3 regions of the Brucella sp. GW823-FHT04E01 genome follow, and region 2 is predicted to be linked to each of the others. Evidence: predicted binding sites of a transcription regulator. Region 2 holds the regulator's gene; each other region holds the start of a gene.

Region 1 (3,282 bases), on a different contig from region 2:
GCTGGGTGAGCTTTCACGGCATAGCCATCAATGTCGAACCCGATCTCAGCCATTATTCCGGCATCGTTCCTTGCGGAATCTCGGAACATGGCGTTACCAGCCTTGTAGACCTTGGATTGCCGGTAACAATGGGCGACATGGACGTCGCTTTGGGAAGAGCGTTCGAGACGGTCTTCGGAGCCCGTCAGCTGAAATAGAGCATTTCCAGCAAAAGTGCGAAGCGGTTTTGCGTTGGGTAATGCGTAAAATAAAGAAATAGAGCGGTCCCACGATTCCGTTTTAACTGGAACCGCTCTAGCTCTGCCTCAGGCCACGGCGTCGACTTTCACACGGCGCTCGCGCATGAAAACATAGAAGCCCGATCCGACGATGATCGCGATGCCGCACCATTTCGACGGTGTCGGGAAATCGCCGAACACGATCAGGCCGACCAGAACCGCATTGACGATTTCCAGATATTGGAACGGTGCCAGCATGGATGCCGGTGCCAGCTTGAACGCCTGCACAACCATCAAATGGCTGACGGTTCCGATCGTCCCCAAAAGCAGCAAAAGCAGCCAAGGCTGAATGCCTTGCGGCAGACCTAAACTCAGATCACCAAGCCCCGCCGCAGTTCCGAAAATCACGGCAACGCCAGCGAGTACCCACCCGCCCACACCCGCATAGAACTGCATGACCAGCGGGCTTTCCTTCGCACCATATTTTCGGTTCAAGATCAGGTAGATGGCAAAGGTTACGGCTGTCGCCAACGGCAGAAGCGAGACAGCACCAAATATCTCGAAACTCGGCTGGATCACGATCATCGTGCCGATGAGACCGATGCCGACCGCGCTGAACCTTCTCCAGCCCACTTTTTCTTTCAGGAAAATTGCCGAAAAGAGCGTCAGAATAAGCGGCTCGGCGAAGAAGACGGCCATAGCATCAGCCAGCGGCATATATTTGACCGCCGTGAAGAAGCAGAGCCCACCAAACCCCATCAAGGCTCCGCGGATGAGATTACCGGCCAGATACTGTGTTCGCAGCGCAGCGAAACCACCAACGATGAGCAGGATAAAGAACATCAGCCAGCATTGAATGAAAAAACGCATGAAGGTGACAGTGGCAGGAGGCATATTATCCACCATGGCGAGCCATTTGCCGATGGCGTCCATCAGCGGCAGCAAAAGCACCGAGAGCACCATGATCGCCATGCCCTTAACGTGCGCTTCCATGCCGCTTGTCGCGCTGTTTTGCATTTCAAACTCTCGGTATTCTGAATATTCCCCGCTATCGCTCTATGCGAACTGTGGTAGCGTTTCCATCCAATTTGATCGGAAATGTCCTGCTTGTTTGACTTTCGCCTTCTTTCTGGTGCAAATCAGTTCCGTTCTGAACAAAACCCTTTGAAAAAGCCGTGCGGAAACGGAACGTAAGGCGAACTTTAGTCGCCTTTCGTGAGCGCGCATGGCATCATTCAGTTGATTCGCGAACAGTATTTTCCGGTCGATGGCGAGCAGGCTCGGCAAAGACCTCCTGAAATTCAGATAGAGAGCTTTTCGGAACAGATGGACGATAGCAACGATCTCTTCTCGAGAGTGGTCAACAATGCCCGGGCCCGAGAACGGGAACAAGAACAGGGGCGCCAGGGGGAAAAGCCTAGCGCAAAGCCTGTGGCACCACAGCCTGTTGCGCAGCCAGTGGCAGCGCCCTCGCTCTCTGTTCCAAAGCCGGTAACGGCCAAGGCGCCGCCTGCTTCATCGGCAGGCGACGACTATAACGCATCATCCATCCGCGTTCTGGAAGGGCTGGAGCCGGTGCGCCTGCGTCCCGGCATGTATATTGGCGGCACGGACGAAAAGGCGCTCCATCATCTCTTTGCCGAAGTCATCGACAACTCAATGGATGAAGCTGTCGCGGGACATGCCAATTTCATCGAAGTGAGCTTCGATGCCGACGGGTTTGTCACGGTGTCGGACAACGGACGCGGCATTCCTGTGGATGAACATCCCCAGGTTCCCGGGAAGTCCACGCTCGAAGTCATCATGACCAAACTGCACGCGGGCGGCAAGTTCGACGGCAAGGCCTATGAGACGTCAGGCGGTCTGCACGGCGTCGGTGTTTCTGTGGTGAATGCCCTTTCTGACATGCTGGAAGTGGAAGTCGCGCGCAATCGCCGTCTTTATCGCCAGCGTTTCTCGCGGGGTATTCCGCAAGGCGGGCTGGAAGAGCTCGGCGAAGTGCATAATCGTCGCGGTACTCGCGTCCGGTTCCATCCAGACCCTGATATTTTCGGCAAGACAGCCCAGTTCGATCCGCATCGTCTTTATCGCATGGCGCGGTCGAAAGCTTATCTGTTTGGCGGGGTTGAAATCCGCTGGAACTGCGATCCTTCCCTGCTCGACCCAAAGAAGGAAACACCTGAAAAGGCCGTGTTCCACTTCCCTGGTGGCCTGAAGGACTATCTTGAGGCTTCGCTTGGCAAGGAACATCAGGTCACGCGCGAGATTTTCGCGGGCAAGACCGAGAAACAAGGTGGCCACGGCGCCGTCGAATGGGCCGTTTCGTGGTTTGGTGGGGACGGTTTCGTCCACTCCTATTGTAACACTATCCCGACCGGCGATGGTGGCACACATGAAGCAGGTTTGCGTATTGCCTTGACGCGAGGGCTGAAAGCCTATGCGGAACTGACCAACAACAAGCGCGCTTCGATCATAACCACCGATGACGTGATGGTATCGGCTGCAGGGATGCTGTCGGTTTTCATTCGCGAGCCGGAATTTGTCGGTCAGACCAAGGACAAGCTTGCCACGGTCGAGGCACAGCGCATCGTGGAGAATGCGATCCGTGATCCATTCGATCATTGGCTCACGGCCTCTCCGCAGGAAGCATCTCGCCTGCTGGAATGGGTGATCGACCGCGCCGACGAGCGCTTGCGTCGCCGTCAGGAAAAAGAAACAGTTCGCAAAAGCGCAACGCGCAAGCTGCGCCTGCCCGGCAAACTTGCCGATTGCACGCAGAATGCCGCAGCCGGTGCAGAACTGTTCATCGTCGAGGGTGACTCGGCAGGTGGTTCAGCCAAGCAGGCGCGCAATCGCGCCAATCAGGCTATCCTGCCATTGCGCGGCAAGATTTTGAATGTTGCCAGCGCCGGGCGCGAAAAACTGACGGCAAACCAGCAGATAAGTGATCTTGTGCAGGCACTCGGCAGTGGTACGCGCAAAAATTATCGGGAAGACGACTTGCGCTATGATCGCGTCATCGTCATGACCGACGCTGACGTCGATGGTGCACATATCGCATCGC
Region 2 (3,282 bases):
GCTGGAAAAATCCTGAAGCCGATCACAGCGGCGGCGGCTACTTCGCTCATTGCCGGACTGGCGAGCGGGATTTTTGCAGCTTATCACTTCAACAATACAGCGCCGTTCGGCTTGGTAGGAAATGTCCTCGCTGAGCCTGTAATAGCTCTTCTCGTGATGCCGTTTGCCGTCTTTGGTCTTGTGCTGATGCCATTGCAACTGGACTGGGTGCCTTTGCAGATAATGGGCTGGGGCATTTTCGCAGTCAGGCACATTGCTGCCTTTGTTGCAAAGTGGTCACCAGACGGTAATCCTGGGGCCATGCCCGCACTCACTATCGTTCTCTGGACCATTGCGCTCGTTCTGGTTGTTGTTCTGTCGACCAGATTGAAGGTGTTGGCGCTGCCGTTCATCGTTCTAGGGTTTGCTGCTTTCGTCAGGGAGCCCTTTCCTGACATCGTGATCTCGGAAGATGCCAAACTGGTGGGGGTTCGGCTCGCGGACGGGAAGTTCGCAGTCAATCGAAGCCGACCGTCACAGTTCACAATCGACAATTGGAAAACCGCTTATCTGGTGGAAGAGTTCATTGCGCCGCCATCCGGCAAAAACAAAAAGCGAACTGATGGGGACGGGTTCGAATGCGAAGATGGACTTTGCACGATCAGTCTGCGTAATGGTCGTACACTAGCCTACACCGCAGATGTCGCGATGCTGGAAATAGCCTGCAATATCGGCGATGTGGTTATTCTCGCCGTTTCCGGCAAAGATCTGGCGTGCGAACGTTCCACTATCCTGAGTATCAGCAAGCAGGAACTGGCACTAAAGGGAGCCGTCGAGATCAGGCTCGGAGAAAGGCCAGATCAAAATCGATCTTTCAGAGCTGTACCGGGCGACACCTACGACGTCGCAAAGCCCGGGATGAGCCAGCAAACATCTGAATTGCAGCCGGAGGACCGAATTACCTATGCAATTGATGCGCCAAGTCGTCCCTGGCATCTGCACCGCATCCATTCGCGTCCAGCACGTGGCTTGTCCGAGCGCGAGTACAAACCAAAATCCCACTCCGCTCAAAATGCCGGAGTTTGTTCATCAGGTGTTAGCGATGAACCAACGCGCTGCAACTAAATAAAGAGCGGTTCCACGTTTCTGTTCTTAACTGGAACCGCTCCATTGTTTGAACTCGGAGCTTATCTCCAAAACCGGCTACACTACGATCTAGTAGCGGCGGATCAGGCCCACAAGCTTGCCCTGCACACGAACGCGATCCGGGCCAAATATTCTAGTTTCGTATGCCGGGTTTGCGGCTTCCAAAGCGATGGATGCACCCTTGCGGCGAAAGCGCTTCAAAGTCGCTTCCTCGTCATCGACAAGTGCCACCACGATTTCGCCGGGGTTTGCTGAATCACCGCGTTTAATGATGACGGTATCACCGTCGAAAATGCCGGCGTCGATCATTGAATCACCTCTGACCTCAAGCGCGTAGTGCTCGCCCGCACCGATCATTTCGGGCGGAAGGCTGAGGGAGTGTGTCTGATTCTGGATTGCTGAAATCGGTACACCCGCAGCAATTCGCCCCATGACCGGTACGGACACAGTTCCAGACGTGTCGTCATTGGTAGCCACGGGGGCGGGGCGTGCCGGTGGCGGAGGCGTTTTGCCCAGGCTGCCTTCGATAACGCTGGGAGCGAACTTCTTTTGTGCATTGAGGCCCGGAGCGATGGAATCCGGCAGACGTAACACCTCAAGCGCACGCGCCCTGTTCGGCAGACGGCGAATAAATCCACGCTCCTCAAGGGCGGTGATCAGACGATGGATACCCGATTTTGAAGCCAGATCGAGCGCTTCCTTCATTTCATCGAAAGACGGGGGAATGCCCGTTTCTTTTAGACGTTCATGAATGAACAGCAGAAGCTCGTGCTGTTTACGGGTTAACATGCGCGACACCCTCCCGGCCAAGAATCGAGAAAAACAAAACCAGAACGAACACTATATGTTCCAGTCTTGTTCTGCAATGGTTTTAAAACCATTAACGCTCAGGGTGAGATTGAACGGAATACTTCAGGGCAAGACCATCACGGGCACGGCATGTCAGATGCTGCTTCGAATAACATATATTTTATGATGACTTAGGTCTGTTTTCTCAAGCTTTAGTGAGGCCGAGAATTGCGCTCGATCTACAGCATGAGAACGCGACAATCATCGCCAGCAGTGGCAGCAGGAGCGTTTTCATCCCTGATGAGAAGCGCTTTTGAACCGACGAGAGCTGAAAGCATGGACGAATCTTGGACCGGAAACGGCTTTGCGGTCAGCGTTCCATCAGGGTTTGATTCGATTGTGGCCCGGATATAATCGCGGCGGTGGTCATTCGCAGGCAGGTCAGTGCCCAGCTTTGCAGGTCGGATATCGGCATCGAGGTTCGTTCCGGCAAGCTTGGCGACGAGCGGACGGAGAAAAACGAGGCTGCATACCAAGCTCGAAACGGGATTGCCCGGTAGGCCGATGACATGCACGATCTTGCCGTTCGCTTCGATGCGCCCATACATCAGGGGCTTGCCGGGCCGCATGGCGATCTTCCAGAAGTCGAGATTGACGCCCTGTTTCTGCAGTGCTCCATGCACAAAATCCCGGTCACCGACGGAAGCGCCACCGATTGTCACCAGAATGTCGATGCCGCTTTGCAGGCTGTCTGCTATTGCCTGTTTGATTTTGGCAGGATCATCCGGAATGATCCCTTTATCATGTGGCGCTCCGCCGGCTCGCCTTACTATCTCGGCGATTCCAACGCTGTTCGATGCAACAATCTGGTCTTTTCCGGGTGTTTCGCCCGGTGGAACCAGTTCATCGCCGGTCGCAATGATTGCTATTTTGGGCTTTTGAAACACGTCGATTTTCGCATTGCCACTGGCCGCTGCCAGCGACAGGGCCGCAGCATCCAGCGCCCGCCCGCTGGGAATGACGATGCTATCGGGTGAAAAATCGAGGCCTGCGCGGCGTATATGTCGTCCCGGTTCTATGCCTTCGTGAACGGTTAGCCGGTTACCCGAACGCTCAGTGTGCTCCTGAATAACGATCGTGTCCGTGCCTTTGGGCAGTGGCGCGCCGGTGAAAATCCGGACCGCCTGACCAGTTCCCGGTTCACCTTCGAAACGATTTCCTGCAGCCGACTCGCCGATGATGTCGAACTCGACGGGATATGAGATGTTGTCTGGCGCGATCAGGGCGTAACCGTCCATGGCCGATCCGTCGAACGGCGGCTGCAGAAAATGTGCCAAAACAGGTGTTGCAACCACGCGCCCACCTGCA
Region 3 (3,282 bases), 230 kb from region 2:
ACCGCCGCCGAACGAACGGCCTTCACCGCCGCCTTCACCACGGCTATCGAGCATCTGCAGCTCACCACGGAACTTCTGCAGCACGACTTCCGTCGAATAACGGTCATTGCCGTTCTGATCCTGCCATTTGCGGGTCTGGAGCGCGCCTTCGATGTAAACCTTGGCGCCCTTCTTCAGATATTGTTCCGCAACCTTGGCGAGGTTCTCATTGAAGATGACAACGCTGTGCCATTCGGTGCGGTCCTTGCGTTCGCCGCTCTGACGGTCGCGCCAGCTTTCCGACGTTGCAATGCGCAGATTGGCAACCACGTCGCCGGAATTCAGACGACGAATTTCCGGATCGGCACCAAGATTGCCGACCAGAATGACTTTATTGACACTACCAGCCATCGAAAATTACTCCGGGTCTTGCATGCACACCCTTTCCGCACTGCTTCGCGCGGACAAGAGGCACTTTTCAAATGAAAGATCAGGCGCAACAATGCGCCATCACCAGAAACTCATATGTTCACCTTACAGGACTGGCTCAAAGCGCGCTCAATCCGGGCCGGTGAATTCTTCAATGTCCACAGAGTTTATGTTCTTGTTTTGTTCAAAATGCAACCTTCCGACATTAAAAAGCCTCGCGTTCGCCATAAATTTCAGTGGGCTTTTGCACCGTTTACCGCGCTGATAATGCAGTTTGCCTCATTTCAGGGGCTGAAACTGCATCTGCCTTAATTTCAAAACAGCCTTGCCGACAACCTTCATAAAGCAATAGCTGCCTGCGCTTGGCAAACGGGATCAGCTTCCAAGGAAAAGCCCTGCCGCTCACTGTATCTTTGGCGCGCAGGGCTTGGGGTTTGAGCAATGCTCATGTGTCGACATTAATTCGTCGGCAGGTCTTTTCGGATCGCAAAGGCGCACGGCCATTTGCATTCCGCGCAAATTCAAATTGTCGGCAATCACACTTTCGATCAACGAGGCATCATTCCTTGCGAAAAGATGCTGCCGCAACCGAAACGGATTGTGCTTTCATCTCTGTGAAAGCTAGGCACTGTAGTCAGGTGGACTCATGCTCCTTTACCTCCCTACTGGGTCTCCCCGCCTCCTGCGGACCTCTTGCCGATGCCGTGTCATCCCACCGCGGCACCTCTCCGCTATCAGCGAGTAAGGGTAGTCTGCTCCTGTCAGGAGTGACAGTCAACGCTCTTGCGTTCACATTTCGTATCGCCTATCAGAAGGCTGGTTGTTCGATATTTGTTCTAATGATAAGAGTGCACCGATGAATGACCGGAGCCCCCTTCTTATTGGAGGGTTTCACCCCATATTAGACACCGGCGCGACGTGTTTTACCATTCGGCGCCCGTTATCCATGGCATCATGAGCAGGCAGGACGCGGAATGAGCGATCAGAAATTCATTTCCATACGTGGCGCGCGCGAACACAATCTGAAAAATGTCGATCTCGATCTGCCTCGCGACAAGCTGATCGTGATGACGGGGCTTTCCGGCTCGGGCAAATCCTCGCTTGCCTTCGACACGATCTATGCGGAAGGCCAGCGCCGTTATGTCGAAAGTCTTTCGGCCTATGCGCGCCAGTTCCTCGAAATGATGCAGAAGCCGGATGTCGACCAGATCGACGGCCTATCTCCTGCCATTTCCATTGAACAGAAGACGACGAGCCGCAATCCGCGTTCGACGGTCGGCACCGTCACCGAAATCTACGACTATATGCGCCTGCTCTTTGCGCGCGTGGGCGTGCCCTATTCGCCTGCAACCGGCCTTCCCATTGAGAGCCAGACCGTCAGCCAGATGGTTGATCGGGTCATGGCGCTGGAAGAAGGCACGCGCCTTTATATCCTCGCGCCCATCGTTCGTGGCCGCAAGGGCGAGTACAAGAAGGAGCTGGCAGAGCTTCAGAAGAAGGGCTTTCAGCGCGTCAAGGTGGACGGCACCTTCTATGAAATCTCCGACGTTCCGGCGCTGGACAAGAAGTACAAGCACGACATCGATGTTGTGGTGGACCGTGTCGTGGTGCGGCCTGACCTGTCGACCCGCCTCGCCGACAGTCTTGAAACCTGCCTCAAGCTTGCCGAAGGTCTGGCCGTTGCCGAGTTTGCCGACAAGCCACTGCCGCCTGAAGAAACGGCTGAAGGTGGTGCTGCCAACAAGTCGGCCAACGAAACGCATGAGCGCATTCTGTTTTCGGAAAAGTTTGCCTGCCCGGTTTCCGGTTTCACCATTCCAGAAATCGAACCGCGCCTGTTCTCGTTCAACAACCCGTTCGGCGCCTGCCCGACCTGTGATGGTCTCGGCACGCAGCAGGCCATTGATCCGAACCTGATCGTTCCCGACGAAACGGCAGTGTTGAAGGACGGCGCGATTGCCCCATGGGCGCGGTCCTCGTCGCCCTATTACAATCAGACGCTGGAAGCGCTTGGCAAAGCCTATGGCTTCAAGATCGGCGCGCGCTGGGTTGATCTTTCGGAAGAAGCCCAGCAGGCCATTCTCTATGGCACCAAGGGCAAGGAAATCACCTTCCAGTATGATGACGGCCTGCGTTCCTACCAGACGACGAAGCCTTTTGAGGGCGTGATCCCCAATCTGGAACGCCGCTGGAAGGAGACCGATTCCGCCTGGTCGCGCGAAGATATTGAGCGCTTCATGGCCTCGACCCCCTGCCCTTCCTGTAACGGCTACCGCCTGAAGCCGGAAGCGCTTGCGGTTAAGGTTGGCATGAAGCATGTTGGCGAGATCACGGAAATGTCGATCCGCAAGGCCGACGCCTGGTTCCGCGACATTGATAGCAGCTTTAACGACAAGCAGCGCGAGATTGCCGCCCGCATTCTCAAGGAAATCCGGGAGCGCCTGCAGTTCCTCAACGATGTCGGCCTCGACTATCTGACGCTGGCGCGCAATTCCGGCACGCTGTCGGGCGGTGAAAGCCAGCGTATCCGTCTTGCCTCGCAGATCGGCTCTGGCCTGACCGGCGTGCTTTACGTGCTGGATGAACCATCCATCGGCCTGCATCAGCGTGATAATGCGCGTCTCCTCGACACGCTGCGCCATCTGCGCGATCTCGGCAACACGGTCATCGTGGTCGAACATGACGAAGATGCGATCCTGACTGCCGACTATGTGGTCGATATCGGCCCTGCGGCAGGTGTCCATGGCGGCAAGATCATCGCTCAAGGGTCGCCGCAGGACGTGATGTCCAATGCGAACTCGCTGACTGGCAAATATCTGTCAGGCGCGATGGAAGTTGCCGTTCCGGCGGAACGCCGCAAGATTTCAAAGTCCA

What was found. Region 2 encodes LexA, which represses DNA repair genes until DNA is damaged. Its sites were predicted from a motif close to TGTTCNNNNTGTGTTCNG; they were not measured.
Region 1: parE (DNA topoisomerase IV subunit B) is a predicted target of LexA. The motif match lies at 1,403-1,420, and genes of this name have one in related genera.
Region 3: uvrA (excinuclease ABC subunit UvrA) is a predicted target of LexA. The motif match lies at 1,230-1,247, and genes of this name have one in related genera.

The regions. Positions count from the first base shown of each region.
Region 1 is NZ_JBXAIK010000003.1:593,300-596,581, reverse strand. It holds gene lipB (lipoyl(octanoyl) transferase LipB) at 1-197, shown strand, start outside; gene AC1RHM_RS13230 (DMT family transporter) at 306-1,235, opposite strand; gene parE (DNA topoisomerase IV subunit B) at 1,545-3,282, shown strand, end outside.
Region 2 is NZ_JBXAIK010000001.1:369,696-372,977, reverse strand. It holds gene AC1RHM_RS01925 (ComEC/Rec2 family competence protein) at 1-1,104, shown strand, start outside; gene lexA (transcriptional repressor LexA) at 1,195-1,914, opposite strand; gene AC1RHM_RS01915 (molybdopterin molybdotransferase MoeA) at 2,154-3,282, opposite strand, start outside.
Region 3 is NZ_JBXAIK010000001.1:137,368-140,649, reverse strand. It holds gene ssb (single-stranded DNA-binding protein) at 1-390, opposite strand, end outside; gene uvrA (excinuclease ABC subunit UvrA) at 1,383-3,282, shown strand, end outside.